One region of the Ensifer sp. D2-11 genome, then DNA from elsewhere that is predicted to be linked to it. Evidence: predicted binding sites of a transcription regulator. Region 1 holds the regulator's gene; each other region holds the start of a gene.
What was found. The regulator LexA, encoded in region 1, represses DNA repair genes until DNA is damaged. The targets are predictions, from matches to a motif close to TGTTCNNNNTGTGTTCNG.
Positions count from the first base shown of each region.

Region 2: the regulator LexA is predicted to act here: its motif matches at 2,018-2,035, upstream of M1D34_RS04380 (ATP-dependent helicase).
Region 3: the regulator LexA is predicted to act here: its motif matches at 2,579-2,596, upstream of M1D34_RS18850 (DUF763 domain-containing protein).

Region 1 covers NZ_CP096433.1:1,494,469-1,504,576, forward strand. Annotated here, with positions in the region: gene M1D34_RS07195 (cysteine synthase A) at 1-906, opposite strand, end outside; gene M1D34_RS07200 (SDR family NAD(P)-dependent oxidoreductase) at 1,221-2,069, shown strand; gene M1D34_RS07205 (SMR family transporter) at 2,057-2,383, opposite strand; gene M1D34_RS07210 (SMR family transporter) at 2,380-2,724, opposite strand; tRNA gene M1D34_RS07215 (tRNA-Asn) at 2,802-2,876, opposite strand; gene M1D34_RS07220 (membrane protein) at 3,019-3,312, shown strand; gene M1D34_RS07225 (hypothetical protein) at 3,360-3,707, opposite strand; gene M1D34_RS07230 (calcium-binding protein) at 4,108-5,187, shown strand; tRNA gene M1D34_RS07235 (tRNA-Cys) at 5,232-5,305, opposite strand; gene lexA (transcriptional repressor LexA) at 5,526-6,242, opposite strand; gene M1D34_RS07245 (hypothetical protein) at 6,467-6,631, opposite strand; tRNA gene M1D34_RS07250 (tRNA-Ala) at 6,741-6,816, opposite strand; gene M1D34_RS07255 (DUF1254 domain-containing protein) at 6,998-8,530, opposite strand; partial or broken gene M1D34_RS07260 (DUF1254 domain-containing protein) at 8,606-10,089, opposite strand.
Region 2 covers NZ_CP096433.1:916,826-926,933, reverse strand. Annotated here, with positions in the region: gene M1D34_RS04395 (efflux RND transporter periplasmic adaptor subunit) at 1-400, opposite strand, end outside; gene M1D34_RS04390 (cyclase family protein) at 704-1,525, shown strand; gene M1D34_RS04385 (carboxymuconolactone decarboxylase family protein) at 1,542-1,952, shown strand; gene M1D34_RS04380 (ATP-dependent helicase) at 2,078-4,651, shown strand; gene M1D34_RS04375 (GNAT family N-acetyltransferase) at 4,701-5,162, opposite strand; gene M1D34_RS04370 (phosphoribosyltransferase) at 5,199-5,909, opposite strand; gene M1D34_RS04365 (GGDEF domain-containing protein) at 6,032-7,312, shown strand; gene M1D34_RS04360 (CreA family protein) at 7,416-7,913, shown strand; gene M1D34_RS04355 (hypothetical protein) at 8,094-8,453, opposite strand; gene M1D34_RS04350 (hypothetical protein) at 8,703-9,092, opposite strand; gene M1D34_RS04345 (chemotaxis protein CheW) at 9,465-9,929, opposite strand; gene M1D34_RS04340 (methyl-accepting chemotaxis protein) at 9,932-10,108, opposite strand, start outside.
Region 3 covers NZ_CP096434.1:343,886-353,993, forward strand. Annotated here, with positions in the region: gene M1D34_RS18830 (ABC transporter ATP-binding protein) at 1-16, shown strand, start outside; gene M1D34_RS18835 (carbohydrate ABC transporter permease) at 13-906, shown strand; gene M1D34_RS18840 (carbohydrate ABC transporter permease) at 917-1,792, shown strand; gene M1D34_RS18845 (hypothetical protein) at 1,937-2,374, shown strand; gene M1D34_RS18850 (DUF763 domain-containing protein) at 2,677-3,954, shown strand; gene M1D34_RS18855 (hypothetical protein) at 4,078-4,347, shown strand; gene M1D34_RS18860 (hypothetical protein) at 4,845-5,180, opposite strand; gene M1D34_RS18865 (hypothetical protein) at 5,322-5,537, shown strand; gene M1D34_RS18870 (cupin domain-containing protein) at 5,554-6,093, opposite strand; gene M1D34_RS18875 (glutathione S-transferase) at 6,233-6,955, shown strand; gene M1D34_RS18880 (UdgX family uracil-DNA binding protein) at 6,960-7,601, opposite strand; gene treZ (malto-oligosyltrehalose trehalohydrolase) at 7,690-9,495, opposite strand; gene glgX (glycogen debranching protein GlgX) at 9,639-10,108, shown strand, end outside.

The DNA.
Region 1 (10,108 bases):
CGTCACGATCGTGTGTCCCGGCCCGAGGTCCCGGGCAAGCCGCACGGCGCCGGCGATGTTGATGCCGGTCGAGCCGCCGACGCAAATGCCTTCCTTTTCGATGAGATCGAAGACGTAGGGCACCGCTTCCGCATCCGGAATCTGGTAGGCGAAGTCCGGCGTGAAGTCTTCGAGGTTGGCGGTGATTCGGCCCTGACCGATGCCTTCGGTGATCGAGCTGCCGCTCGACTTGAGTTCGCCATGGGCATAAAAATTGTAGAGTGCGGCCCCCTCAGGGTCGGCGATGCCGATCTTGATCGCCGCATTGCGGGCGCGCAATCCTTCCGCCACGCCGGCAAGCGTGCCGCCGGAGCCGACGGCGCAGATGAAGCCGTCGACCTTGCCGTCGGTGTCGAGCCAGATTTCAGGCGCGGTCGTCTCGACATGCGCTTGCCGGTTGGCGACATTGTCGAACTGGTTCGCCCAGATGGCGCCGTTCGGCTCGGTTTCGGCGAGTTGGGCCGCCAACCGGCCGGAGATCTTCACGTAGTTGTTGGGATTCCTGTAAGGCACAGCCGGAACTTCGACCAGTTCGGCCCCAAGCAGGCGCAGCGCGTCCTTCTTTTCCTGGCTCTGGGTTTCGGGAATGACGATGACGGTGCGGTATCCAAGTGCGCTGCCGACAACGGCAAGGCCGATCCCCGTATTGCCGGCCGTACCTTCGACAATCACGCCGCCCGGCCGCAACTGGCCGGCCTTTTCGGCCTGGCGGATGATCCAGAGCGCTGCCCGGTCCTTTACGGACTGCCCGGGATTGAGGAACTCCGCTTTGCCGAGAATGTTGCAGCCGGTCGCTTCGGACACGGCCTTGAGCCGGATCAGCGGCGTATTGCCGATTGCTTCGAGCACGGACGGAAGAACAGGCATATTGAAAACCTCGCGCTGGACGGAACGGATGCCGGCATTAGCCAAGCACTAACCTCGGTCGACGGCAAGCCGATGAACATTTGGTTTCATGGGCAGGATCGCCGAAATATTGGCGTGTTTTCGGCTCAGTCTGTCCTACAGGCAAGGAATAGCGTTTCGCAGCTTTCCTGTCCCGGGCAAAAAACGTCTCTGCCGTCAATCGACGGGCGGGAAGCGGAGATTGCGGGGCAGGCGCTTGCCGTCCGGAGAGGTATAGGGACCGACCGCTTATGCGGCGGCCCCGGTGAGAACCCCCGTCGACGAGCGAGGAAAAGATGACAGCTGTATTCACCGCCCGCCCCGAACATGGATTGGCATGGATCACCGGTGCAAGTTCCGGCATCGGTCGCGCCGTGGCGCTTCGATTGGCCGAGGAAGGCTATTCCGTGGTCGTCACGGCGCGAAGTCACGAGAAGCTGGTAGACCTTCAGCACCAGGCGGCCGGACCGGGGCGGATGATCGTTCTCGATGGAGACGTCACCGATCCGAAGGACATGGAGCGGCTGCTGGCCAAAATCGAATACGAGCACGGGCAGGTGGCACTCGCCGTCCTCAACGCCGGCGTCGCCCTCCCGGTCCGTGGCGACGACCTGCGTCGGGAGCCCTTCGACAGGAGCTTCGCCGTCAATCTCAACGGCGTCGTCAACTGTCTCGTACCGCTTGTCGAGCATATGAAGACCAAGGGGCATGGACAGATCGCGATCATGTCGTCGGTGGCCGGCTATGGCGGCTTGCCGATGAGCGCCGCCTACGGTGCGAGCAAGGCGGCGCTCATCAACATGGCGGAGAGCCTGAAATTCGACCTCGATCGCATCGGCATCCGCTTGCAAGTCATCTGTCCCGGATTCGTGGATACGCAGGCTGCACCGAAAGGCGGTTTCCCGAGACCCGCGCTGGTGAGCACGCAGGAGGCGGCAGACCGGATATGCGCCGGCCTGAAGTCTTCGCGTTTCGAGATCACCTTCCCCAAACGATTTACGTACCTGGTCAAATTGCTGCGTATCCTGCCCTATGGGCTTTATTTCGCGCTTCTCGACCGGCTGGTACCGGGAAGGGCAGCCGTGGCTGCGGTTCCAAAGAACAAGCGCTCAGGCTCCGACGGACAGCCGCGTCAGGCGGTATGAAGCACCAGCACCGCGCCGAAAATCAGTGACAGTCCAAGCCAGCCGACCGGTTTCAGCCTCTGGCCGAAGAAAAGGCGGCCGCAGATGGCCGTACCGAAGATTCCGGTTGCGCCGAGAAGGGCATAGGCGACCGCCAGGTCCATATCCTTGATCGCTTCCGCCAGCAGCGCGAACGCCGCAAGCACCAAGACGATCGAAAGGGCACCCCAGCCGCGGCGGGCAAAGCCGTTCGACTTCGTCGAGGCGAGATTCGCCGCCACATCGAGCACGCCGGCGGCGATCGCGAATGCGAAGGAGAGACCCGACGCGCTCATGCGGCGGCTTCCTCCGCATCGCTCCTGCCGGCATTGAGGAGAAGTATTCCCGCAACAGCCATCGCGAGGCCCAGCATCTCGCGGCCGGAGAGCGCATGGCCGAAAACGAAAACAGAGACGAGCGTTATCACGGCGACGCCGGATCCTTCCCAGACGGCATAGGCGACGCCAACCGGAATGGTCTTCACCGCTCGTGCCAGGAAGACGTAGGAGAGCGCGATCGAGGCATACATGACCACATGCCCCCAATAGGAGCCGGAGCCGGATGCCGCCTTCATCACGGTCAGGCCGACGACCTCGGTCGCGATCGCGAGGACCAGGAAAAGCCATGCAAGACGCATGAGGAAACCTACGAGAAATCAGCCCGACAAAATGAAAAGAGCCATTCGGGCTTTGCCGCGAATGGCTCTTTCGAAACTGGCTCCCCGGGCCGGATTCGAACCGGCGACCTATCGATTAACAGTCGAGTGCTCTACCGCTGAGCTACCAGGGATCATCTGCGCCGCAGAAGTGAGGCTGCTAATACAAATGCTTTTCCGATTTGCCAAGCGGTTTTTCAAAAAAAATGACGGTAGGCGGTTGCCGCCCTGTGGAGAAGGCACCAACTGTGGGGTCATTGGTACGAAAGAAGAGTGATGGCGACCGAAGGCAAGAAGAAGCATTTTGGCATCGATCCCAAGACGCGTGAGATCGTGCTTGGCAAATGGCGGATGAGCCTGCCCAATTCGCCGGCATTGCGCGTCCTCATCGGCGTTCTGCTCGTCTTCGGCGGTGTGCTCGGTTTTCTACCGATCTTGGGCTTCTGGATGGTTCCTCTGGGCCTGCTCGTGCTTTCGCACGACATTCCCTCGATGCGCCGACGGCGGCGCAAGCTGGCCGTATGGTGGGCCCGATGGCGGAGCAAGCCGAACTCGTCCGGCAAGTCCTGAGAGGTGGACCTCGCGAAGAGTCCACCAGCATGCGGATGCAGCGCATGTTAGTCGTCGGAATTGCCCGGCTTTCGACGCCGTTTGGGCAGGAGGGCGACAATGACGCAGGCGAGGACCAAAGCGACCGGCCAGAAGTCGGTCGCCTGATCCCAACTCCACCTCCACATTTCATAACCCTCTAGGTGAGGCGGCGGCAGCTTTGCGCTGATCTCGAAATCACGTTTTTCGCGGCCGTGAAAGTGTCCGATGGCGAAGGCGAGGCCGATGATCAGCGCCAACCTTCTCGGTGCAATCACCATGAACAGCAGGGCGACGACTGCTGCAATACAGACGCCCTCGGCCACATGCCCGAGCCAATCGAAGTGGCGCTGAATGTAGCCCCAAGGAATATCCATCACATCGCGCTGCGAGTGCCGCCCTCCCGATGAGGCCGGCCGACGGGACGCTATAGCACAACCGCCGATCACGAGACCACATGGTCCTCCGGGTATCTCTCTTCGTGGACGTCGTCCGGAGCGTGGGCAACCTCTTCCGTCTTTCAGCATCCGGACGCGGAACTTCACCGGAAAGTACAACCTGTAGTTAATCCGAAGTGGTCAATGGACAGGAACATCGCGTTCGGCAACATTAGAGCACTTTCAGGAAAAGTGTGGACGGTTTTCCGTGCGGAAGGGCGTATTTTCAAAGCGTTAGCCCGCTCGTCACTCCGACGAGGCCGGACGAGATCGACGCCCCCAAGGCCGTCCGGGTCCCCAAGACGAGCATCACCTGCTTTGCAGCACTGTGGAGAGAAAAATGGCGCATCTGATCGGTGGCATCGCCCCTTGGCTCGGGCTCGACAACCACATCTTCGGCACGAACGATCCGGACATTGTCTTCGGAGACCCATTCACGACCGACAATAGCCTGGGAGTCTTCGAAATCGGCGGCTTCCTGTCTTCGGGGCAGGGTGGCCGCGACAGCCTTGACGGGCACGGAGGCGACGACACGCTCTTCGGCGACGCTTGGGCGATCTCCGATCAGGGGCGTGGTGGCGACGACCAGCTCGACGGCGGCGCCGGCGACGACACGCTGTACGGCGATGCCTTCTCGATCGATGTGAGTGACTCCGCGATCGTCGCCGGAGGGAACGATCGTCTCTCGGGCGGCAAAGGCAACGATACACTCTACGGCGATGGCTACAATTGCCTCAGAGGACGTGGTGGCGACGACTGGCTCGACGGCGGCGCCGGAGACGATATTCTCTCGGGCGACGCTTTCTCCCTCGGCGATTTTTTCGTTGGCGGGAACGATCGGCTCCAGGGCGGAGAGGGCCATGACAAACTCTACGGAGATGGCCTCGACCAGGGCGTCGTGGAATCCGGCATCGGCGGCGACGACCACCTCTATGGTGGTTCTGGCAACGACTTTCTTGTTGGAGATGTTCTTTTCTCACGTGGCGGCAGTGGCGGCAACGACCTGCTCGACGGAGGCAAAGGCGACGATGTCCTGTATGGCGATGCAGAGGTCGGCGTGGACACCGCGGGTGGGGACGACCTCTTGATTGGCGGCGCCGGTAACGATCAGCTCTGGGGCGATGGCCGACTTACCGCAGCCTTCGCGGTCGAGACCGGTGCCGATCAGTTCCTGTTTGCGCGGAACAGTGGGCGGGATGAGATCTTCGACTTCGAATTGGACAAGGACATCATCCAAATCGCCGGCTATGGCTACGACGACTTCGCCGATTTTCTGTCCAACATCGGCGACGATGCTGACGGGAACGCTGTCCTGCAGCTGAATGGCACGGTCGATCAGGTCACTCTGATCGGCATCCACGCTGCCGACCTCAGCGCTGCCAACTTCGTCTTTGCGAATGCGGATTTCGCCCTCGTCTGACGAGGGGAAGTTTGTCGGTAACAAAGCTGATCAGGTGTGGCTTTTGGAGGCCTCGGCCGGAATTGAACCGGCGTACAAGGATTTGCAGTCCTCTGCGTCACCACTCCGCCACGAGGCCTCTACGATTTGCGTTTTCAAATCGTGGCGCGGATTTAGAATGATTGACCGCAATCCGCAAGAGGGTACATTTGGAATAGGGACTTTTTTATTCTGTATAAATGTGTCTTCCGTTCTATGACCGGGCGTGGTCATAGCGTCCCAAGGCGCAATACTCCCACGTCAGCGCTTTGAAATTGCGTACTTTCGTAGGAAGCGGCTGCGCACCTGGTCAGGAAGCTCTAATGATAGCGCCGGATGAGGCCGACGAGCCTGCCTTGGATCTTGACCCGGTCCGGACCGAATATGCGTGTTTCGTAAGCCGGATTGGCGGCCTCCAGCGCAATAGAGGCGCCCTTGCGACGGAATCGCTTCAGGGTTGCTTCCTCGTCGTCGATCAGCGCGACGACGATATCCCCGGGGCTGGCGGTGCTTCCGTTCCGGATGATCACCGTATCGCCATCGAGGATGCCGGCCTCGATCATCGAATCGCCCTTGATCTCGAGAGCGTAGTGCTCGCCGCTGCCGATCATTTCAACCGGTACGGATATATCGTGCATATTGTTCTGGATTGCCGAAATCGGCACACCGGCGGCAATGCGGCCCATGACCGGAACGGCGACCGATGCGGCCTCGGCCGGCGGCGCCGGTTTCGGTGCGGGGGGCGGCGCAGCAGGCTTGCCCAGACTGCCTTCGATCACGCTCGGCGAAAAGCCGCGGCGGACCTGCGAAGCGCCCGCATAGGCCTCCGGCAGCTTGATGACTTCGAGGGCCCGGGCGCGATTAGGTAGCCGGCGAATGAACCCACGCTCTTCGAGTGCGGTGATCAAACGGTGGATGCCCGATTTGGACGCAAGGTCCAAGGCGTCCTTCATCTCGTCGAAGGACGGCGGGACCCCGGATTCCTTCATTCGTTCGTGAATGAACAGAAGCAATTCCTGTTGCTTGCGGGTCAGCATGGCGTCACTCCAGAATCGCGAAACAAATCAAGAACAGAACCTATCTGTTCCATATGTGTTCCGCAAGTGCCTAAAATTCCGTGAATTTCGCTTGCTGTTGAATGCCGATCCGCCCCGCGATCCGGCGTGTCGATGGCGATCGCTCGGAATTCGGGGCAGGGGCCGATACGCTCTCGCATGTTTTGGGCTTACGGCGGGCGGCGCAGTCGGTCGCCTATGCAATGCTAATAGGCAAGGCGCAGTCCGCCCGGCGTAAGAACGTCGAATTCAGGCTCGGGATAAGGCCCGTACCACTGGGTGTAGGTCGTGTTGGTCGAGCCTGTGCTGGCGCACCCCGAAAGGGCGAAGAGGGAAAAAATTACGGCTGCCACGAAAGATTTAACAGGCATGTTTTTCTCCACTCGCGGGAGTTGCCCAGACCTCGAACGGGTCAGACTAAAACTTTCTCTCAAATCAGCTTTTTTGGCAAGCAGCGAGCCGGCAGGGAGGACTGGTGGATGGTGGAGCCGAAGGGAGTCGAACCCTCGACCTCCGCAGTGCGATTGCGGCGCTCTCCCAACTGAGCTACGACCCCACTGGTCAACGATTGTATAAGAGTTTTCGGCCGACCGCGCCAGTGCATTCCACTTGCCGAATGCATCGCAATACAAAGATGAGACTGACAACTGCAAGCCGCGTCGGTGCCCGCCGGCCGGCAGATAGGGCGGAGTGCAAGATCACGAACACACAACGCCACTATCGGCTTTCAGCACTGGCTATTGAGCGATCGCGGGCGGCTGCCAAGAGCCATCGAGAATTGCCTCTTTGCCCCAATAGGCGCGGATGTAGAGCGAGAACTTCCCGTCCGGCGCGGGCAGCCAGTTGTTTTCCTTGTCGCCCCCAGGCGACTTCGCGCCTGCGTAGAGGGTAAGCGAACCGTCGGAGTTGCGCTTTAGGTTCTTGTTCTTGGTGCCGAGTGAGTAGCGTTTGAGGTCGTTCGCGTGGAAGAGATGCTTGTCGTTGTACAGGGTCAATGACCAGAAGCCGTTGACCGGCGGCTCCTGCCCGGCCGGGAAGGTGATTGCATAGCTGCCGCTGCCGCTGAGTTCTCCGCCCGCGCCGTCGTGGTCGGTGTAGAAATATTGCGTCTCGTTCGGCCGGTTGTCGAACATGTTCGATTTTGCCGTTCCGGTCCGGTTGAAATAGTCGACGCCGAACTGCGCATTGTTGGTCGAACGGTTCCATCCGTTCCCGGCCGGACGTCCGTTGTGCTTCCACTGGAAGAACGGCTGGATGACCTTGTCTTCGGTCTCGACCGCGGTCGCAACCAGCACCTTTTTCAGTTCGGGGTCCTTGGACGCTGCATCGAGCAGCAGGCGGAATTGGCCGTAGAGAGCCTCCTCGCCCGGCAACGGATCGACAGTGTCGAGAACCTCGCCGAACTGATCGAAGAACTTATCCGGAACCACCCATTTGGTTTCCTCGCCAGACGATGCCGGTCCGGGAATGTCCGGGACCTTGGCCCATTCGATCGTCTTCATCTCTCCGTCGAAATCCTTCAGCGGATAAGCGACGACCTGGTTGATGACCTCTTGAATCGCTTTCCTGTCCTCGGGCGTGTCGTCCTGGAAGACCCTGGGAATGGCGTTGGCGAGCGAGGTAGGGGAGCGCAAAACATCTGTGATCCCGTCCGGTTTCAGGCCGCTCCACCTCGGACCGGCGAGCAGGTAGAATCCGGGCTTCGAGCCATATGGTTTGCCTAGATGACCGAACTGGTCGGTGCGTGCGTCGTACAAAGCATAGACCCAGAAACGGTCGCCGAAATCCGGCACCTGAATCACGACCGGCTCTTCATCAAGCGCGAAGAAGCCCAAGCCGTAGACGACATCCTGGTTCGGGCACGTGACGAAAGTTTCCGACGGCTCAATGTAGTCGTTGAGCATCGCGATCTGGCCCCGCGGTGCGGCGGGCAGGACGCCGTTGAGGTGGCCCGGTTCCGGTGCCTGAGTGATCGCCGCCCTGCGGTTGATCATGTTAACCATCGGCCAGCCCCAGACGTAGGCCATCTGCGCAACCGTTCTTGCATAGTCGGGAGACATCACGATACCCGTGGCGGGTTGCGTAACAGTTGCGGATGCGGCGTGCTGCTGTGCCTGCGCCGCATTGGCCGTGACGGCGACCGAGGCCGCCGTCACGGCGGCGGGAACCGCCGCTCCAGCGCTCACCGCTGCCAGCGATGCCGCACCCATGCCGCCCTTCATCAAGTCGCGCCGGGTGATGTCGAGTTGATCATTGAAACTCGTTTTCATAGCATATTCCTCTGTTGAATCGCTCCGGTTGGGCACTTGGACATGGGCGCGTTTCGTTGGGGACGCGCCCCGACCTCACTCCACCCTGACCACATCATCCGGCTTCCAGGTCTGATCGAAGAACTCGACGCCGGTTCCGTAGAGACGCAGCGCTATCAGGAAATTCCGGCCGCCGACGGTCTGGATCCAGTTCGAGTCCTGCGCGTCGGCAGGTTTTTCCGGTCCGAACCACAGGTCCACCGAGCCGTCCTGGTTCGTCGCGACCTTGTTGAAGCCGTTGATGGACGGCATCAGCTGCGGCGCTTCCACCATCGTGCCGTCGGTGATGTTGTAGGCGGTAACTGCCCAGAACAGGGCAGCCGGCGGATTGGGTGGCAAATGCAGCCTGTAGGTGCTGGTGCCGCTGAGGAACTCGCCCGCGGCATCTCGGTATGCAACCGGGTATTTGGAACCTGCCCCTAGCGTCCGCATGACCATTGCCGGAGCCGATGAATAGGCAACCTGGAAATAGCCAGCCCGCTGGTCGACATCGAGATAACTGTCCTGGAGCCATTCGGACGTGCCGCTGGCCCAGACATTTTCATACTGCCTGTCGGTGTAGTAGCGATTGCGTCCGTCCGGTCGGCCGAGCTGGCGCTGCGCCAAGATCATCTTGGGCGCTGTCTCGACCGCCTTTTTCAAGAGTTCCTGCTGCTTCCCGGTCGGCTCGAAGGGCCCTTGATGATGCCGATCGATGCCAGCACACCGCGCAGTTCGGAATCGATCGCCGAGACCGGCTCGTGGTCGACGAACTCCTTCAACTTGGTCCAGTAGGCGTTATCGACCGGATACATCATGTTGATGCGCTTGCCGCTGCCGTTAGGAAACTGCATCGGCTTGACGTCTTTCTCGGGCGTCCAAAGCGGATAGACGCGCGTCTGCTCCGCGAGCGCCACGGCGGGCTTGGGGTCCGGACCGTTTTCGCCCTTCACCATGATCGTCCGGAAGAACAGAAAGACATTGTAGGTCTTCGCTTTGAACGCGAAGTAGCCCTGCGGAACCTCGCCGTCATAATCAGGCGGCAGCAGGAGGTAGAGGCCGCCGCGCGCGCGATCCGGTCCAATCAGTCCGACATCCGTGATCGTACGCTGGAAGAAATCGGTAAACATGCCGATGACGTTGGGTGGCGCGGCGACGACGAGCGGGCCGGTTTCCTTCAGGTCGAGATAGCTCATCGAGTAGATTACGTCGGCGTTCGGTGTCGGCACCCACGTGCGCGAGTCCATCCGGTCCTTCCAGATTGGCAGGATGTTGTAGCCTTTACCGAATGTCGCCTCCGAACCGTCGCGCATACCGATCACGTTCAGCGCCTGAAGCATGGTTATGTAGGCATGGATCGCGCGTTGATAGTAGAGTTCGTCGCGCAGCGACTCCGCTTCCTCCTGCGGAAGCCAGTTGCCGTTGCCGATCTGCGTCACAAGCGGTGGTGCGGCCTGATCCTGCGCATTGACAGAGGAGGTGACGACCGTCGCCGAACAAAGCATTGCAGCGACGATCAAGTTCGCACGTTTTCTGGTCATGATTTCAACCTCGGTCGAC
Region 2 (10,108 bases), 580 kb from region 1:
CGAGGCGCGCGATAACCTGGCCTTCCGTGATCCTGTCGCCCGACTTCACCAGTATTTCGGTGAGATTTCCCGTTGCGGTCGGCGTCACGGTAACCGAGCGGATCGCTTCGCCGTTGCCGATCGCGTTCAGCCTGTCGTTGACGACGGCGCGCTCGGCCGGCTTGACGACGACCAGGGGTGCTTCCGCGAAGCCGCTGCGTCGACCCTGCCCGCGCTCGCTATCGCCCGAACCGCCCCTTGCCCCTTCGCCGCCCTGCGGTCCCGACAAGGCATCGATCAACGGTTGCGAAACCCCGATCGCGGCCAAGGTCTCACCCGCTCCGGGCGCAAGACGCACCCACGCGGCGCCCCCGACGGCGAGGACGACGACGCTGATCGCGAGCTGATTCCAAAAGCGCATTCATGTCTCCAAAAGAAAAGCTCTCCAAAAGAAAAGCGCGCTCCAACGAGGCGCGCACCCGATGGAACGTTCCGATTTGCGCTGATTATCGTTGTTTGCAGACGTCCGGGCAATCTCGGAATGGCATCATTACGCAATTGTAACAAAAGCGATTTTGGTGGCGGCATGATGGCGCTTGCGCCCGTCCTGAAACGCACACGCCGGCGGTGAGGCGGCGGCATGTTTACAGCTTGCGTGGCTCGGTTATTCTGTTCGTCGCCGGCGGCTGTTTCGGGCCGGCTCTCGACACGAAGGGAGACGGCAATGTGCGATGCATGCGTCATCGAATCGGTCAAGCAGCGGATGGTGTCGCGGCGCGGTTTGCTCCGTGCGGCCGCGGTCGGTACGGCAGGCATTGCCGCCGCCGGCATGGGAATCGTACCTCCGGCGCTTGCCGCCGGCCACGGCAGCGTCACCGATCTCACCCATGAACTTCATGAGGAGTTTCCGACCTTCTTCGGCCAGCAGCAATTCTTCCGGGAGCAGAAGTTCAAGTATGCCGAACACAAGTTCAACCTGTTCGAACTTCGGGTGAACGAGCACACCGGTACTCATGTCGACGCGCCGCTGCACTTCTCCGCCGACGGCCTTTCGGTGGCGGAGCTGCCCCTCGACAAGCTGATCGTGCCGCTCTGCGTCGTCGACATCCGCGAGAAGGCGGCCGCCGATCCGGATGCGCAGCTGACGCCGGACGACATCAAAGCGTGGATCGCCGCCAACGGGGACATTCCCGAGAACGCCTGCGTCGCCATGCTGTCGGGCTGGTCGGATCATCTCGGCAGCGACAAGTTCCGCAATGCCGACACGGCTGGAAAGATGCATTTCCCCGGCTTTCACGTCGAAGCAGCCAAGTTCCTGATCGAGGACACGAGGGCAGCCGGCATTGCCGTCGATACGCTCTCGCTCGACCACGGCATCTCACCCGATTTCGCCGCCCACTACGCCTGGCTGCCGGAAGGCCGCTGGGGGCTCGAGGCGGCCGCCAATCTCGACAAGCTGCCGGCGAAGGGCGCGACGCTGGTCCTCGGCGCGCCCAAGCACCGCGGCGGCACCGGCGGCCCGGCCCGCGTCTTCGCTCTCGTTTGAAACGCATGGAGCAAGCATGAGCACTGTTGCGCCGCCATCCGGTCCCGAATCCGACCCACGCGTCAAGGCCGTCTTCGACGACATCCGCGCGACCCGGAAATCGGACTTCATCAACAATATGTGGCTCTGGCTCGCCTTCGACCCCGGCCTGCTGGAGCGGACCTGGGCGGAGGTCAAGGCGGTGATGGCGACGCCTTCGCCGCTCGACCCACTGGTGAAGGAGATGCTCTATATCGCCGTTTCCGTGACCAATGGCTGCGGCTACTGCATTCATTCCCATACCGCCGCCGCCAGGGCCAAGGGAATGACGGACGCCGAGCACGCGGATCTCCTGCGCGTCATTTCGCTTGCCGCCAAGACCAACCAGCTCGCGACGGCCCTGCAGGTGCCGGTCGATCCGGTGTTCGACGCGTCCGGCAGAACATAAAAACTCGGCATGCCGGCCTGAAAACACCAGTCTTTCCACAGGCATGCCCGGGTGGGCGAAGGTTCCGGAATAAAAGAAGAACATCCTTTCTGGCCTTTCGGTCCCGAATCACTACATTGGGCCGCATGACCAAAGGTTTTGACGATATTCCCTTTTTCGACGAGGAGCCCGCGCCGCGGAAACCCGCGGCCGCCGGCGGCGGCATCGCCGCGCGCGCCATGGCCGCCCGCGACAAGGCCCAGCGACCGGACTACGTCTCCGGGCTCAATCCGGAGCAACGGGAGGCAGTCGAGGCGCTGGAAGGTCCGGTACTCGTGCTCGCCGGCGCCGGCACCGGCAAGACGCGCGTTCTGACGACGCGGATCGCCCATATCCTTTCGACCGGCCGCGCCTATCCCTCGCAGATCCTCGCCGTCACCTTCACCAACAAGGCGGCGCGGGAAATGAAGGAGCGCATCGGCGTGCTCGTCGGCCACGCCGTCGAAGGCATGCCCTGGCTCGGCACCTTCCACTCGATCGGGGTCAAGCTCCTCCGCCGCCATGCCGAGCTGGTGGGTCTGCGGTCCGACTTCACCATCCTCGACACCGACGACGTCGTTCGCCTCATCAAGCAGCTCATCCAGGCGGAGGGCCTCGACGACAAGCGCTGGCCGGCCAAGCAGTTCGCCGGCATGATCGACACCTGGAAGAACAAGGGCCTGGACCCGTCGCAAATCCCGGAAGGCGATGCCCGCGCCTTTGCCAACGGCAAGGGCCGCGAGCTCTATGCCGCCTACCAGAACCGGCTGCTGACCCTGAATGCCTGCGATTTCGGCGACCTGCTGCTGCATCCGATCCGCATGTTCCGCGCCAATCCGGACGTGCTGAAGGAGTATCACGCCAAGTTCCGTTACATCCTCGTCGACGAGTACCAGGACACCAACACGGCGCAATATATGTGGCTGAGGCTGCTGGCCCAGCAGACGCAAGCGTCGCGAAATCGCCCCTCATCCGGCCTGCCGGCCACCTTCTCCCCGTCCGACGGGGAGAAGGGACAAGCGGCGCGTTCGCAATCCCCCCTCTCCCCGTCAGAACGGGGAGAGGGCCGGGGTGAGGGGCAACCCACCGTCAACATCTGCTGCGTCGGCGACGACGACCAGTCGATCTACGGCTGGCGCGGCGCCGAGGTGGACAACATTCTCCGCTTCGAGAAGGATTTCCCCGGCGCCAAGGTCATCAAGCTGGAGCGCAACTACCGCTCGACCGAGCATATCCTCGGCGCGGCGGCGCATCTGATTGCCCATAACGAGGGCCGGCTCGGCAAGACGCTCTTTACCGAGCGCACGAATCCCGACGACGAGAAGGTGCATGTTCATGCCGCCTGGGACTCCGAGGAGGAGGCTCGCGCGATCGGCGAAGAGATCGAGCAGCTCCAGCGCAAGAAGCACAATCTGAACGACATATCGATCCTCGTGCGCGCCTCTTTCCAGATGCGCGAATTCGAAGACCGCTTCGTCACGCTCGGCCTCAACTATCGCGTCATCGGCGGCCCTCGCTTCTATGAGCGGCTCGAAATCCGCGATGCCATGGCCTATTTCCGCCTCGTCTGCCAGCCCGCCGACGACCTCGCCTTCGAGCGGATCGTCAACACGCCGAAGCGCGGCCTCGGCGAGACGACCGTCCGCACCCTGCACGACTATGCCCGGGCCCGCGACATCCCGATGCTAGCCGCGGCAAGCGACATCGTCGAGACGGACGAATTGAAGCCGAAGGCTCGCAAGGGCCTCTTCGACGTCGTCGCCGATTTCCGCCGCTGGCAGACATTGCTCGAAACGACGCCGCACACCGAACTTGCAGAGCGGATCCTCGACGAGAGCGGCTATACCGCCATGTGGCAGGCCGACAAATCGGCGGAAGCGCCCGGGCGCCTCGAAAACCTGAAGGAGCTCATTCGTTCGATGGAAGCCTTCGAGTCCATGCGCGGCTTTCTCGAGCACGTCGCGCTGGTGATGGACGCCGAGCAGAACGAGAATATGGATGCCGTCTCCATCATGACGCTGCATTCGGCCAAGGGGCTGGAATTCGACACCGTCTTCCTGCCGGGGTGGGAGGAAGGGCTCTTCCCGCATCAGCGCGCCCTGGATGAAGGCGGCCGCGCAGGTCTGGAGGAGGAGCGCCGCCTCGCCTATGTCGGCATCACCCGTGCCAAGCGCCGCTGTCATATCTGGTTCGTTTCGAACCGCCGCATCCACGGCCTCTGGCAATCGACGCTTCCCTCGCGCTTCCTCGACGAGTTGCCGATCGCTCATGTGGAAGTGGCCGAACAGGAGGTCTCCTATGGCGGTTACGGTCGCGGCGGTTACGGCCAGTCGCGCTTCGACAAGGCCGATCCCTTCGAGAACAATTACCAGACGCCCGGCTGGAAACGCGCCCAGCAGCACCGGTCGGAGGCCACCCGAGACAACTGGGGCACCCGCTCCGGCCACGCCATCGAACGCATCGGTTACGGCGAATCGGGCCCCCGCACCCGCACCATCGAAGGCGAGCTCGTCGCCAAGTCGACGAGCGCCGAGCCCTCCCGCTTCAATGTCGGCGACCGGGTCTTCCACATCAAGTTCGGCAACGGCAACATCGCGGCGATCGAGGGCAACAAGCTGACGATCGATTTCGACCGCGCCGGGCAGAAGCGCGTGCTGGATGGGTTCGTAGAACGGGTGTGAGCACTTCCGGGAAAACCGTGCAGCGGTTTTCCGCTCTACCTTGTCGGCCTCAAAACATCTTTCGATACATAACGAAGCCCGACTTCTCGGCCACCTTGTCGTAGAGCTGCATCGCCGTGTCGTTGGTCTCGTGGGTCAGCCAATAGACACGCGGCGACCCCACGCGTTTCGCCGCTTCGTAGACTCCGTTGATGAGCGCCCGGCCGACTCCCTTGCCGCGGGCGGCCTCATCGGTGAAAAGGTCCTGCAGATAGCAATTCGGCTGGATCGACGTCGTGCTGCGGTGAAAAATGTAGTGCGTCAGTCCGATGAGCCGCCCCTCGCTTTCGGCGACCAGCGCATGCATCGGCTCATAGGCATCGAAGAAGCGGGACCAGGTCATCCGGGTGATGTCGGGATGGAGCGCGGTTTCGCCGGCTCGGCCGTAAAAGGCGTTGTAGCCGTCCCAAAGCGGCAGCCACTGCTCATAGTCGAGGCGCGTTACCGGGCGTATGGCAAGATAGTCGGACATTCTCAATCCTCGTTCGCAAGTTCAGGCGCATTACAACTATCTTTGCCCGAAGCCTGTGTCACCGCCCCTCGCCTGCCTCAACAGCGCGATCACCTCGGCATCCGTGGTCTGCTCGAAATCGTCGTAATAGATGCTGACGGCATGGAAAGGGGTGGGGCTGGCGAGACAGACGAGCCGGTCCACGTCGTCCCCCAGGCTTGCGATCGCGCTCTTCGGGGCGACCGGCACGGCGAGCATTAGTGCCGCGGCACCTGCCTGCCGCAGGGCTTTCGCCGCAGCTTTGGCCGTTCCGCCCGTGGCAATGCCGTCGTCGACAATGATGACATTGCGACCGCTTGGAGAAATTCGCGCCTGGTCGCCCAGATAGAGGACGCGGCGTCGCGCGAGTTCGAGCCTTTGCCGCTCGGTCTCCGCCTGGACGTACTTCTCGGAAGGATTCACGATACGCATTGCCTCGGCATTGAGCACGACTTGCGGTTCGTCGCTGTCGACCAGCGCTCCGAGACCGAATTCGGGATGACCCGGTGCGCCGATCTTGCGAACGATGAGGAGCTCGAGGGACGCGCCGAGAGTTCTTGCCACCTCGAAGGCGACCGGTACGCCGCCGCGCGGCAATGCCATCACGAGCGGGTCGGCGAAGTCCGCTTTCTCGGTGAGATGCGCTTCGATGACGCGAGCAAGCCTTCGACCCGCATCGGCCCTGTCTGCAAAGGGTATGTCTGCAAAGGATATGCCTTCCTGGGCCATGACACCGCTCCCTGAAAAGCTCTGCGACCGATCGCCACAACTATGGAGAGAGTGATCGCTCAAATTGCAGCGATTTTCGCCAGCTTTCGTTAATGCGCCATCGTTACCAATGGCCTCGCATAATGGCTGAAACGCAAGCCGCACTTTATTTTAGCACGACAGGCCGTTTCGAAATGAGCTTTCTCTCCGCCATACCGGTCATCGCACTTCTTGCCATGCTACCCGTTCTCCTCTCTCTGCGGCCGGTTGCCGGTGTTCGGGAGTTCTCCGCCAGTTGCGCGCTCTCGGCAGCGTCGGCAGGCGCCTTGACGGTTGCGGCGGCGTTGCAGGCGCCGGTCGCCGCAATGTTCGGCTATGCGGGTCTCGCCGTTGCCCTCTTCTTCGTCCTCCAGGGCCTCCGCCGGTTCCTCGCATTGTCGATTCCGGCCTCGCTTTGTCTGGTGCTCGCGTTCTCGAGCGGCGTGCTCGGCTTCATCATCGCTCTCGGCGGCCACGACAGCCCGGCCGCCGGCATGATCGTCGTTGCGGGCGTTGTCGCAGCTCTACTTCTCGTCCTTGGTCTGGCCGCAGCCGACCGCTGGCCGGGCGAAAAGCCGGCGATCCAGGTCGTTGTCGTCGGCTCCGCCGCCGTGGTTTTCACCGCCCTTGCCCATGCCCTCGGCCCATCGGCGCACGTCTTGCCGGGACCGCCGGGCTCGCCCGCCTCGAGCCTGTTCGATTTCCTGCTCGTCACCATGCGGGTGCTGTGCCTTCCCCTCCTCTTCCTGGCCTTGATCCTCACGATGCAGGCCCGGGTCATCGCCGGATTGAGGGCCATCATCGCACGCGACGGCTTGACCGGTGCGCTGTCACGCGGGACGCTCATGGAAGAGGGCGAGCGGATCTTCGCCGAGTGCGTGGCACGCCAGGAGCCGGCTGCCTTCCTGCTGCTCGACCTCGATTTCTTCAAACAAATCAACGATCAGTATGGGCACGCCTGCGGCGACATGGCGCTCGCGCATTTTGCCGATACCGTCTCGGCTTTCCTCGCCGGACGGGGCGTCCTCGGACGGATCGGTGGCGAGGAATTCGGCATCGTCCTGCCGGACCACACGGAAGATCAGGCAAGGGCGCTTGCTGAGGATATCTGCCGCGTGGTGCGTGAGACGCCGGCCGGCCGCTCGCATCAGCGCATCCGTCTGACCGTGAGCATCGGGATCGCCGCCGCCATTGCGGGCGAAACGATTACCGACGTGATGATACGCGCCGACCTTGCTCTCTACGACTCAAAGGCGGATGGTCGCGACCGTTGCTCGGTAGCAAGGGATCGCCGCATCGACGCCAGCGCCCGCGCCCTTGCGGCAGCCGCCGCGCAATTGCGCGAAGCCCGTGCTGCACGGTCGGAACTGCGCCACTCGGCGTGACTTCTCGCACGATGGATCCTGCATATCGCCGGGTCTGACGGCCGGTGCTTGCATTGCAGCATCCGCTGCCTATCTGAACGGTGCAGTTCATTGGAGGATACTCATGTTGCGCCGCATCCGTGCCTTGCTTGTCGCCGGCCTCACCGTCTCGGCCGCAGCGGTTTCGCCGGTCCACGCCGAAACCGTTGGCCAGGTCGGGGTCGACTGGCTCGGCAACGACATCAAGATCGATGCCGTAAGCGACCCGAAGGTGACCGGGGTTACCTGCCACGTCACCTATTTCGATCGCAGCGTCATCGACCGCCTGAAGAACGGCAACTGGTTCGAGGATCCGTCGAACAACTCCATCGCCTGCCGCCAGACCGGCCCCATCGCCATCGATGATATCGACCTGTCGAAGGAGGGAGAGGAAGTCTTCCGTTCCGGACTGTCTCTCATCTGGAAGAACCTGCTGGTGACCCGCATCTACGACAAGGCCAACGACACGCTGATCTATCTGGCGCATTCGAGGCAGTTGACCGACGGATCGGCCAAGATGTCGATCACCACGGTCCCGCTCTATGGCCAATCGGTCACCTGGAAGAATGGGCGGCCGGAATAATCGATCCGGCGAACGCAGCAGATCAAGACGGCCGGAAGGGGAGTACGGGTTTTCCGCACTCCCCTTCCGAGCTACAGTGCGCGCTTCCTGCGAGACTAAGGTCTGCCGCATTTTACGCCGCATACATCGTCTCTTGAGCTGGTGCGCCTCGAGGAAACATGCAGTAGCTGATTTCGCGCCTTACGGTTTAGGCGGCACAATGCCCCGATAGTAGTCGCCCTCACCCGGGTCGTATCTCTCCTGGTAGGTACCGCTTGGAGACATCATACGGCCCCCGTCGATACTCCCCGTTGCAGTCGGGTCGACCGAAGACGGAGGCAGGTTACGCGACGCCGGCATGCGCACCTGGTTCTGGGTTCCCGGAGGGTGGTTCGGGTCGAGGCCCTGATAATAGCTGTCCGCAAAGGCTGGCACCGCGGCACCGACCAAGGCGGACGACAGGACAAATGCAGCAAATGATGTTTTCAGAGAAACTCTCATGGCATTAACTCCTATGTCCGTTAGGCATCCCACCTCCCAATGGATGCTACTGTTCAGCATACGAGCCTCCTACGGATGCTGCGGTTACCAAGATAACACCCGGCACCGGTCGAAAGCGTTTGACGATTTGTCACTTTTGCTCATCCAAGAGTGATGCTCATTACGTAACTGTAACTTGACCGCCCCCTCCACCGCCGGGGGCGGCATCGTGGCGCGTCCTTGGACTGAAAGAGCATACAGAGGCGGACCATCGCCTCTGAAGGCGGTGGTCCGCTAAAGCGCAATGCGCTCGAAGGCAACTAAAAATGTTTAGGGACGAGGAGCCGGAGGCGAGATGCCTTGATAATAGTCGCCGTCGCCGGGGCCCTGATACTCGTTCGTATAGTGCTCACGTACCCGGCCAGGCGCGTTGGTCGCTCGGCTTCCCGGCGCCGGTTCCATGTAGATGCTGCCGGTCGGCGCCGGATCGACATAGACGCTGCCCGTCGGTGCGGGATCGACATAGACGCTGCCGGTTGGGGCAGGATCGACATAATAGGGACGTGCCGGCACCATTACCGCCCCTCTGTTCTGGGTGCCCGGAGGATTATGCGGGTCGATGCCCGGATAGTAACTGTCTGCAAAGGCCGGCACGGCGACGCCGGCAAGCGCCGATGAGAGGGCAAATGCAGCGAGCGATGTTCTGAAAGAAACTTTCATGGCGTTGCTCCTGTCTGTTTCCACATCAGCTTCCAAACGCGGAGGCTGTAATCACCAGCAGAGGGCTTCTCGCCAAATGCTGCCTGTTCATAACTCGTTTCGCGTGCAGGGGTTCCTTGCGCGCGACCGGTACGTTTTCACATTTGCTCGCTCCGCCGTGATGCCGACCGCCGTGCAGTAGCCGCCGAGCGTCCGCCGGCTCATGCGAAAAAGCCCGCTTTCGCGGGCCTGTTCAAACCGTCCATTAAGGTCCGGGCTCAGAGCGGGATGAGGAAATTTGGGTGCGGTTTTCCGCCCGCATCCCGCGTCTCAACTTCCTGGAATCGATCATGTTCATGTTTTTAGGTCGGCCCGACCTGAAAACATCGTGATCTAGGCCGCCTGCGCCAGTTCCTCGGCGATGACGGTGTCGAGATTGAGGAAGCAGACCATGGATTTTTCAAGCGCGACGATGCCGCGGCAGAAGGCGCGCTGGGCTTCCGGGATGATTTCCGGCGCGGGCTGCAGGTCTTCGCTTCGGATCGTCATCATATCGGAGACCTGCTCGACCAGCAGTCCGACGAGCTTGCCGTTGATGTCGGTGACGATGATGGCGGAGCGCTCCGACGGCTCGGTCATCTTCATGCCGAGACGGCAGGCCATGTCGATGACCGGGATCACCGCACCACGCAGGTTGATGAGGCCGAGAACATAGGGCGGCGTGTGCGGCATCGGTGTCACCGGTGCCCAACCGCGGATTTCCCGGATTGCCATGATGTCGATGCAGAATTCCTGTTCGCCCAGGTGAAAGGAGACGATTTCGAGATAGGCGCCTGACTGCTTGATTGCGTTGCTCATGATCAAAACTCTTCCCAATTTTCACCGGACGCCGTTACCGACGGCGTTGATCCCGGCCTGTTACCGAATGCGCCAGCCAGTTTTCCCATCAACGCCTTTGCTGGAGATGAAGCTGGACGCGTGGATGATTGCGCGGCCGCGGGCTTGCGAAGCGACACGAGCGCGGCAGCAGTCGCTGT
Region 3 (10,108 bases), on a different replicon from region 1:
TGGAGCCTCGTCGTGAACGCCGCCCGGCGGATGGAGCGGCAGCAACGCCGCACCGCATGGATATTCCTGCTCCCGTTGCTGCTGACGCTTGTCGCCGTGGCGATATGGCCGCTCGCCCGCAGCATTTTCTTCTCCTTCACCGACGCTTATCTCGACGCCCCTTCGGACTACGGATTCGTGGGTTTCGACAACTTCGTGGAAGTTGCCGAAGATCCGGTGTTCTGGGGCGCGGTCAGGAACACGCTCGTCTTCACGCTCGTATCCGTCGGGTTGGAGACGCTTCTCGGACTTGCGATCGCCTTGCTCCTGCACCGCGCTTTTCTCGGCCGCGGCATCGTGCGGGCGGCGATCCTCATTCCCTGGGCGATGCCGATGGTCGTCTCGGCCAGGATATGGGAATGGATGCTCAACGATCAGTTCGGCCTGATCAACAAGCTCCTGGTCGCGTTGGGACTCGTCGAAAAGGGCGTCGCCTGGACAGCCGATCCTTCGCTGATTCTCGGGACGGTGATCTTCATCGATGTTTGGGTGACGACGCCGTTCATGGTGCTCCTCATTCTCGCCGGCCTGCAACTGATCCCCGAGGAAATCTACGAGGCAGCCGACGTTTCCGGCGTGCCGCACTGGAAACGCTTCTGGTCCATAACCTTGCCGCTCGCGACGCCGGCGATCGGTGTCGCGATACTCTTCCGCACGCTCGACGCGCTCCGCATGTTCGATCTGAGCTACGTGCTTGCGGCCAACAACGAAAACACGATGACGATGTCGATCTATGCGCGCGACCAGCTCATCAGCTTTCAGGACCTCGGCCTTGGAGCCGCTGCTTCCACCTGGGTGTTCATGATCATCGGACTGATCGCCATCGTCATCGTCGGGCTTTTGCGCCTCGATCGGGCGACAGGCTGAGGGGGTATCGATGACGGTGAGCGCAGCCACCACGAGGCGCTATTCGAACGCGACTTACCGGACCTTGCGCCGCGTAAAGACGGCCGGACTCTATGCCGGCGTGGCGGCCGTCCTCGTCTACATGCTGTTTCCCTATTACTGGGCGATCGTCTCCTCGACCAAGACGGGGCAGGCGCTTTACCAGTTCACTCTGCTGCCGGCGCTCGATTTCAGCAACTACAGGCAATTGTTCGACAATCCGGTATTCATGGGCGCGCTCGTCAATTCTGGCGTGGTCGCGCTTGTCAGTACGGCGATCTCCCTCGTCATCGGCATTCTTGCGGCTTACGCGCTCGGCCGCCTGCATTTCCCGCCGGGCCGCATCGTTCTGATCGCCGTTCTCATGATCTCGGTCTTTCCGCAAGTGGTGGTGCTTTCGGGAATGTTCGAGGTGATCGGATGGCTCGGGCTCTACAATCGGCCGTCGGCGCTGATCGTCTCCTATCTCATTCTCACTTTGCCCTTTACGACATGGATCCTGACGAGCTTCATCCGTGACCTGCCGAACGAATTGGAGGAGGCTGCGCTCATCGACGGCTGTTCGCGCCTGCGCATCCTCACCCACGTGCTGCTGCCGCTGATGGGGCCTGCGATTGCCAGCACCGGTCTGCTGTCGTTCATCCTTGCATGGAACGAATTCCTCTTTGCGCTCACCTTTATCCTGACCGACGAGAACCGGACGGTTCCGGTAGCGATCGGCCTTCTGACAGGCAGCAGCCGCTATGAATATCCGTTTGGCCAGATCATGGCCGCGTCCGTCACGGTGACGCTGCCGCTGCTCGTTCTCGTCCTGATCTTCCAGCGCAAGATCGTCGCGGGGTTGACGTCCGGCGCCGTCAAGGGGTGACGACCGCCGCCGCTGGCAACGTCATGCGCCAAATTTGGCATGATCTATTTTCGTGATTGGACTTCCCGACCGGTTGGAGTCACGCTGATCAGGCCTACGAGGTGGAAATTGGGGGACCAACTATCGTTAGAGTAGGAGGTCGCAATGAAGCACCAAGCAATCGAGCAGTTACAGGGCGTCGCCGAGGTCAAGCAGGACCTGCCGCGACGGACGTTATCGCGCAAGGAGCGCCTTGAGCGTTGGGCGGAGCTCCTGGAACGTGATCCTCACAGACGCCTTTCGACGCTGCACGAGACAGAGTATCAGCCAGCGAGAGTCCGCGCGGCCATGCGCGGCGACGGTTCGCCGATCTCCGTCGCCTTCGAGGATCCGGTCCTCCGGACCGCCGGGATGGAGAACGACAGCTACGGTGAAGCCAGGCGGTTCTTCGAGCTGAGCGACGAGCAATTACATAAGGTCATCTGCTATTGCCATTTCGGCGCGACGGTCAGCGCATCGACGGCCGCCCGCCACATCCGCGCAATGCTTGTAGAGAAACAGCCAGGCCTGTTTGCTCGGTTGCGCCAGATGTTCGTCGGCTAGGCAGGCGACGGCATATCGGAGGGTCATGATCGAAGGCGGCCGCCGGAGGAGGCGGGCTGCAGTGCGAAGGCTCATCGCGCTCGCACTGTGGTGCTCCCATCGCCTCCGGCTGGCGGATTGCCTTCGATGCGCGGCGTCGTCGTCTTAGGATCGCAACTCGATCTCAAGGCTTTCGTCGCGTGCAACGCGCCCTCATGTTTGCGATTTTCGCTTCGTGCTCCAAATTCCACTATGTTAAGTGGATCGACGCGGCGCCGGATGGCCGACGCGCCCTGTCGGCCGGGATGACGAACGGAAAAACTATGGCTCAAAGAGCAGGCAACGCGGATCTCCCGCTGCATGGCGGCCGCGTGCCGCGATGGCTCGGCGACCGTATGACGCGCCTCGGCGCGCTGGTCACCGAAGCGGTCGTTCATCACTACGGACGCGACGAGTTTCTGAGGCGGCTTGCGCATCCGTTCTGGTTCCAGTCCTTCGGTGCCGTCATGGGCATGGACTGGCATTCCTCCGGTATCACCACGAGCGTCATCGGTGCATTGAAACGTGGTCTCACCCCGCTTGCCGGCGAGCTGGGCATCCATGTCTGCGGCGGCCGGGGCCAGCACTCCCGCAAGACGCCGGGCGAACTCGTGTCGATTGGCGATCGCGTCGGTTTCGATGGCGGCGCATTGGCAGAAGCGAGCCGCCTCGTCGCCAAGGTCGACAGTGCCGCCGTTCAGGACGGCTTCGATCTCTACCTGCACGGTTTCATCGTCACGGACGATGCCAGGTGGGTGGTCGTCCAGCAGGGCATGAACGGCGACCGCCGGCAGGCGAGGCGCTATCACTGGCTCTCGGAGGGCCTGACAAGCTTCGTCGACGCGCCGCATAGCGCGATCGAAGGCAGAGAACAGGGCGAGATCGTCAATCTTGCCGACCGCCGCGCCGCCGCCTCGCGGACTGCGCAGCTCGATCTCCTCCAGTCCCTCGGGCCCGACGGGCTCCTGCGCGAGGTCGCCCGGATCGAGTCTCGTGGGGCTCCTGTGGCCGCGCCGGCACAGCCGATGCTGCCGCATCTCTTCATGCCCGCCCATCACGACGTGCGCGAAAGCGACGTCAATCTCCGGCGCCTTCACGGCAACTTCGCCGCCGCCGCCGACCGTGGTCCGGAGGATTTCAAGGACCTGCTGCTGGTGCCAGGCGTCGGCGCGCGGACGGTCAAGGCGCTGGCGATGGTCGCGGAGGTGGTCCACGGGACGCCGTGCAGGTTCTCGGACCCCGCCCGCTTTTCGCTCGCCCATGGCGGCAAGGACCGCCATCCGTTCCCGGTACCGTTGAAAGTCTATGACGAGACGATCAGGATCATGAAATCAGCGGTCAGCAAGGGCCGCCTCGGGCGCGAGGAAGAGCTTGCGGCGCTGAAGCGGCTCGACGAGCAGTCGCGCCGGCTGGAGCGCTACGTCACAGGCCCCGACCTCAAGGAGATCGTCGCGGGCGAATTCAGGGACTCCGCGCGTTTCGGCGGGCGCAGCATATTCGGCTTGGAACCGCACGACGACGAGGCAACCGCGGCGGAGCCAAGCAACCGCACGCGGCGCTGAGGCGGAACAATAAGCAGCTCGATCGATTTACACAGCTAGGGCGCGATGAGGGCACACCGCGTTCCCTGCCGCTGAAGATGGCGCTTCGAGGCGCCGCCGGCATGCCAGTTCATGGAGTTTCCGATGACCGCTGCGATGACTACGATCGACCACGACACAATCCGCAATTGGATAGAAGCCCGCAAAGGACAGCCGGCGCGCGTGAAGGGCGCGACCGAAGACGGTGGTGGTCTCCTTCGCGTGGATTTCGGCAAACCGGAAGACACGCTGGAGAAAATTTCCTGGGACGAATTCTTCAAGATCTTCGACGAGGAGAACCTCGCTTTCCTCCATCAGGACATGACTGACGACGGGCAACCCAGCCGCTTCTGTAAATTCATTCACCGGCACTGAACCGAAGAAGGAACTCGAAGAAGGAAGCGGAAGGAGCACTTGAGGCCGGAAACGCCTTACGGCGGAAAGGATCTCGCGATGCTTACGATCAAAAAACCGGAGCCCGCGACGGAGCGCGAAGGGCGCCCTGTCCCTCCCGCAAACGACCCCAAGCCGGCATCTGCAAAGATCAGGAGGCCTGCGACGGACGATTGCGAACGCCTCGATGACCCGAATTCGCTTTTCTGGCGCGGCGTGTGGATGACCGTGTTTTAGATCGAGCAAACTAAGGCCTTTTGAGATTCATCATAGCGCGATGCGCTTGAATTCCTTGAGTGCCGGACTCCAATCTTTCCTCGCCCTCATCCCTGTGCTCGTCACAGGGATCCAGCAGCGCCGCGTCTGCGGCGCGGGAGCGTTCTTTCAGCCCAAGGACTTGGTCTGGCTGGATCCCTGTGACGAGCACAGGGATGAGGAGATCAAACGAGCCGCGGCGGGTATCCGAATCTCAACACGCCTTAGACGGCGCTGCCGCCAAGCGTCTGCTCGATCTCTTCGAGACGCGCCGTCAGGCGCTTGATCTCGTCGCGCTTTTCGGCAACCACGTCTCTCGCTGTTTCGAGCCTGTCGGCTCCGGGCACGGTGCCCACGGCCGTGTGGGTCTCGGTTGCGATGGTGTCGATTTCGGCTTGAAGCCGGGCGATCCGCTCGCGCAGTTCGTCGAGTTGGTTTCCGACCCCTGGCGCGCTCTTCCGATCTCGCTCCCATGCGTCGATCGGCTCGTCGACGCTCGGAGGATCGAGCGGGCGCGCATCAGCCCCCGGGCGCGGTTCTCCATGCTTGTTCGTGCTCATGACTGACCTCCCGTAAGCGTCTTCAACTCTGAAGCGACGTCTATGTTCCGTCGGCGGCCCTTACCCGTCGCAGCAATCGGCGGGCTTCATGGAACTTCCCGCGACGGCCGCCGTTTTCCTCTCGCCACCTGGGAGGGTTCCATGCATTCCGAAGAATACCTCGACCTTCACTACGATCTCTTGAGTCACAGGGCACTCCTGTCATGTGGCCGTAAGGCATATGTCCTGCCGGACATCTACGAGACCAAGGAAATGGCACAGGTCGCGGCCCAGAAATTCGCCTGGGAGAAGCTGGGACTGAAAGAGCGGGCAGCGGGCTGCCGCTCGGCCGCCGATCTCCCCGTCTGGCTGCGCTGACGATTGCGGCGAGCGATCAGAGGCCCTGTCCTTCGCCGAGACCGCGCTCCGTATGCATGGCGGACTGCCAGACCGTGACCGCAGGTCCCTCGGCGCCGAGAACGGGGTCAAGGCTCGGCAGCGGGACCGAGACGATCGCCTTACGGTCGTCCGTGGTCGCAACGCCGCTCTGAATCCCGGCGTCCTGACCCGGCGGATAGCCGCCGACGACCAGGAAATCCACGCTTGCCTCGTTCCGGCGATGGCCCGTACCCGCGGGGAGGAGGATGACGTCGCCGGCTGCGACCTCGATCTCCTGACCGTCCGGCCCTCCGATCATAAGCCGTGCCCGGCCTTCCGCGATCCCGAGAACCTCGTGCGCACCGCAATGGTAATGGTGATGGGCAAAGACGCCGTCGCGCCACAGGCCGCGCCAACCATTGGCCCGGAAGCGTTCCTCTATCCGTGTGGCTCCATTTTCCGTAACGTCGATCGCTTGACGATAGACCAGCACCGGCAGGCGCGGGTTGTTCGGTACGCCGCCGCTTTCCGCGAACATGAGCTCTTCGATTTTCATTGGTATTCTCCTCGGCGCAGGATGTTCTGGTTCCCTGCCGAACCGGAACGAATTCCGCGGCTGTATGTTTCCTTCAATCGTGCTCAGAAAGACTTCGGCCGCGAACCAAGATTGATTCTGGCAAAGAAGGGGACCTTTCATGCCATACAAGCTCTATTACTGGGACGGCATTCCCGGCCGCGGTGAATTCGTGCGCCTTGCGCTGGAGGAGGCCGGCGCGGATTACGTCGACATTGCCCGCCAGCCGGGCGGCACGAATGAGATGCTGAAGCTGATGAAGATGCCCGGTGGAGCAGCAGCTCCCTTCGCTCCCCCGTTCCTCGTCGATGGCGACCTCGTCATAAGCCACGTCGCCAACATACTTTCTTATTTAGGGCCGAGGCTCGGCCTTGTTGCCGAGGACGAGGGGCTTCGAACCTTCACCAATGGCCTGCAGCTGACGATCACCGATTTCATCGCGGAGATTCACGACACGCACCATCCGATCGCCGTGTCGCTCTATTATGAGGACCAGAAGCCTGAAGCGCTGAGGCGGTCGGCCGATTTCCTCTCCGAGCGCCTGCCGAAGTTTCTCGGCTATTTCGAACGCGTGCTCACACAGAATCCCAGGGGCCCGGAACATATGGTCGGGGACCGGCTGAGCTACGTCGATCTTTCGCTTTTCCAGGTGATCGAAGGACTTCGCTATGCCTTTCCCAAGGCGATGGATGCCTATGAGACAAACATCCCCGGACTGGTCGCCTTGCACGATGCCGTTCGTGCACGGCCGAGAATTCTGAGCTACATGGCCTCGGAGCGGCGGCTTGCCTTCAACGAATCCTGCGTCTTCCGCCACTATCCGGAACTCGACCGGCAGTCCTGACCGGTCAACCGATGCGAGCGGCCACCTTGGCGAGATCGCCGACAAACCGGGCGCGTTCCGCTTCGGGGTCGGATCTGCCTCGAATTCTCAGAAGATAGGAGGGGTGGATGGTCACGAGCACGGAGAAGCCCCCGGGGGCCGTCAGAAGCTCGCCGCGGTTTTTGGTGACACCCACGCTTCGCCCGAGCAGGGACATCAGCGCCGTTGCCCCGAGCGCGACGACGATTTCGGGGCGGAGCTCGCCGAGCTCGGCGCCGAGCCACCAGGCGCAGGCCTGAATCTCACCGGCATTCGGCCGCGAATGCAGCCGGCGCTTGCCGCGCTGTTCGAACTTGAAGTGTTTGACGGCATTGGTGAGATAGCATTCCGACCGGTCGATGCCGGCTTCGTGCAGGCACTCGTCCAGGATGCGCCCGGCGGGTCCGACGAACGGGCGCCCGGCAAGGTCCTCGCGGTCGCCGGGCTGTTCGCCGACGAGCACGACACGGGCATCGACCGGGCCCTCGCCGAAGACCAGTTGCGTGGCGTCCTTGTAGAGGTCGCAGCGCTCGCACCTCTCCGCCTGCCGCCGCAGAGAGGCAATCGTCGTTGCCTCGGCGTGTTCGCCGGCAAGGGCCGGGCCAAGTTTCGCAGGCTGTTTCGGCATCGTTCCTCGAGACTCTCCCCCGTCATTCTCGCCGCGAATGTCTAACCGTGAGGCTCAAGGCATGTTCCACTGTCTGCCGATGGCGGTGTCACCGTGCAATGGCGACGACGATGCCAGGGCCGGCCAACGCGCTGCCGTTGACGGTCTCGCCTCCGGACGTTTCGCTCGTGAAGATCGGCTGACCGCGTATTGCGGGAACGGCGTGTGTCTCCTGCAAAAGATTGACGCGCAATTCCAGGCAAGCCTCCCCGAACCGCCAGTCGACGGCGATGATGCCGTCCTTGGTTTCGTATGCACCGCAATCCGGTACGGCGGTGCCGGCGATCAGCGGTACGATGTGCCGCTGCCTTATACCGGCGAGGTCGCGCATATAGGCAAGATGCCGCTCGCCGGCAGGGCTTGTCGCGCGATCCCAACGTAGCTTCGAACCGGCAAAGACATCCGGGTCGAGCGGATCGGGCAGATCATCCATCGTCTTGCCCTCTGGGAGGCCGCCGAAATTTTCGGCTTCGTCCCGGCGTCCCAGCCGGATAGCCGCGGCGATTTCCCCCTGGTAGTCGGAGAAGAAATAGAAGGGCTGCGTCTCGCCGTATTCCTCACCCATGAACAGGAGAGGGATTTGCGGCGTCAGCATGTGCATGGCCGCCAACACGCGCAGGCTGTCCTCCTGGAGGAGCGAAGCGAGACGCTCGCCGAAGGCGCGGTTGCCGATCTGGTCGTGGTTCTGCAGGAAATTCACGCGGCCTTGCGGCGGCACGCGGGCTCGGCTCCCCTCAGGAGAGAAATTGTCTTCCTTTGCCGGCACGGCGAAGCCTTCGGCCAGCGCGCTGCGGATCTTGCCCCAAGGCTCGTCCGCGAAGAGGCGGTAATGGCCCTTGGTTTCGCCGGTCGCCACGACGTGGAGGGCATTGTGAAGATCGTCGTTCCATGCCGCATCGAAGAGCATGCGCGCGCCGCTCGCGTCGCGCTGCAGAAGGCTTCTGCGGCGGTGCGCGTCTTCCAGCACCAGGTGGATTTGCCGCTCGGCGAACGCTTCCCGGACCTCGTGCTCCAGCGCGACGAGAAAATGCGGCTTGGTCGTATCGCGGATCTGTTCGGTCGCATCGAGACGCAATCCGTCGAAACGGAAATCCCCGAGCCAGTAGAGCGCGTTCTCGATGAAATAGCGCCGGACCGCTTCCTCCTCGAAGGCGATCGACGCGCCCCACGGTGTCGGGCGGTCCTTGTTGAAGAAGCGGCTCGCATAGCGGGAAAGGTAATTCCCCTCCGGCCCGAAGTGGTTGTAGACGACATCGAGCAGGACCGTGAGACCGAGCGAATGGGCCGCATCCACGAGCGCCTTCAGGTCATCCGGCCTGCCGTAGGCATTGTGCGGAGCATAGTGCAGCACGCCGTCATAGCCCCAGCCCCGCACACCGGGGAATTGCGCGACGGGCATGATCTCGATCGCGGTGATTCCGGCCCCTGCCAGATGCGGCAAGCGCTCGATTGCAGCTCGGAAGGTGCCCTCCGGCGTGAAGCAGCCGACATGCAACTCGGAAATGACCGCCTCCTCCCAGGGCCTGCCGCGCCAGGAGGAAGCCTGCCATTCATAGGCGGCGTGATCGACGACGATCGACGTACCCGACGCTTCCCGCTCCTGTGCCGAGGAGGCGGGATCGGCCACCTCGGTGCCGTCGGCAAGGCGGAAGCAATAGCGCTCTCCCGCCTTCGCCTCGAGCGTGATTTCGAACCAGCCGCCGTCGAGCGACTGCATCTTATGCGCGGCCCCGCCGAGAACCAGATCGACGTCCCGCTCGTCGGGAGCCCACAAACGAAACCGGCATGTGTCGCCGTCGATGAAATTCGCGCCCCAGCTGTTTCTGAAATGTGCACGGGTCGAACTTGCCGGCATCGATATGTCCCTCGAGATGAAAGGCGAGGAACTGGCCGAGGGCGGGGAAAGTTCCCCCGGCACCCGTTCGGGGGAGAGGAACAAATGCCGGCCTTTTGCGTTGCATCAAAGCTGCCGGGCAAGGCGGTAGAGGGCGCGACTGAATGAACCTGACTTTTTCCGAACTCGATTTCATGAAACCTGAACTCGGTGCAGAATACACCGGCCAGGGGACGCATTTTGCGGTCTTCTCGGCGCACGCGGAGAAGATCGAGCTCTGCCTGTTTTCCGAGGATGGGCGCGAGGAAACGGCGCGCATGCCGCTGCCGAAGCGCGAGGGCGATATCTGGTCCGGTTACATCGAGGGTATCGGTCCCGGCACCCTCTATGGCTACCGCGCCCACGGACCTTACGACCCGCACAATGGTCACCGCTTCAATCCGAACAAGCTGCTGCTCGATCCCTACGCCAAGCTGGTCGCGGGTGAGCTCATCTGGGACGATGCCCTCTTCGGCTATACGATCGGCAGCCCTGAGGGCGATCTTTCCTTCGACGAGCGCGACAGCGCCCCCTTCATGGTGAAGGGCGTCGTTCAGGACCCGACTTTCGACTGGGCGGGCGAAGAAGCGATCCG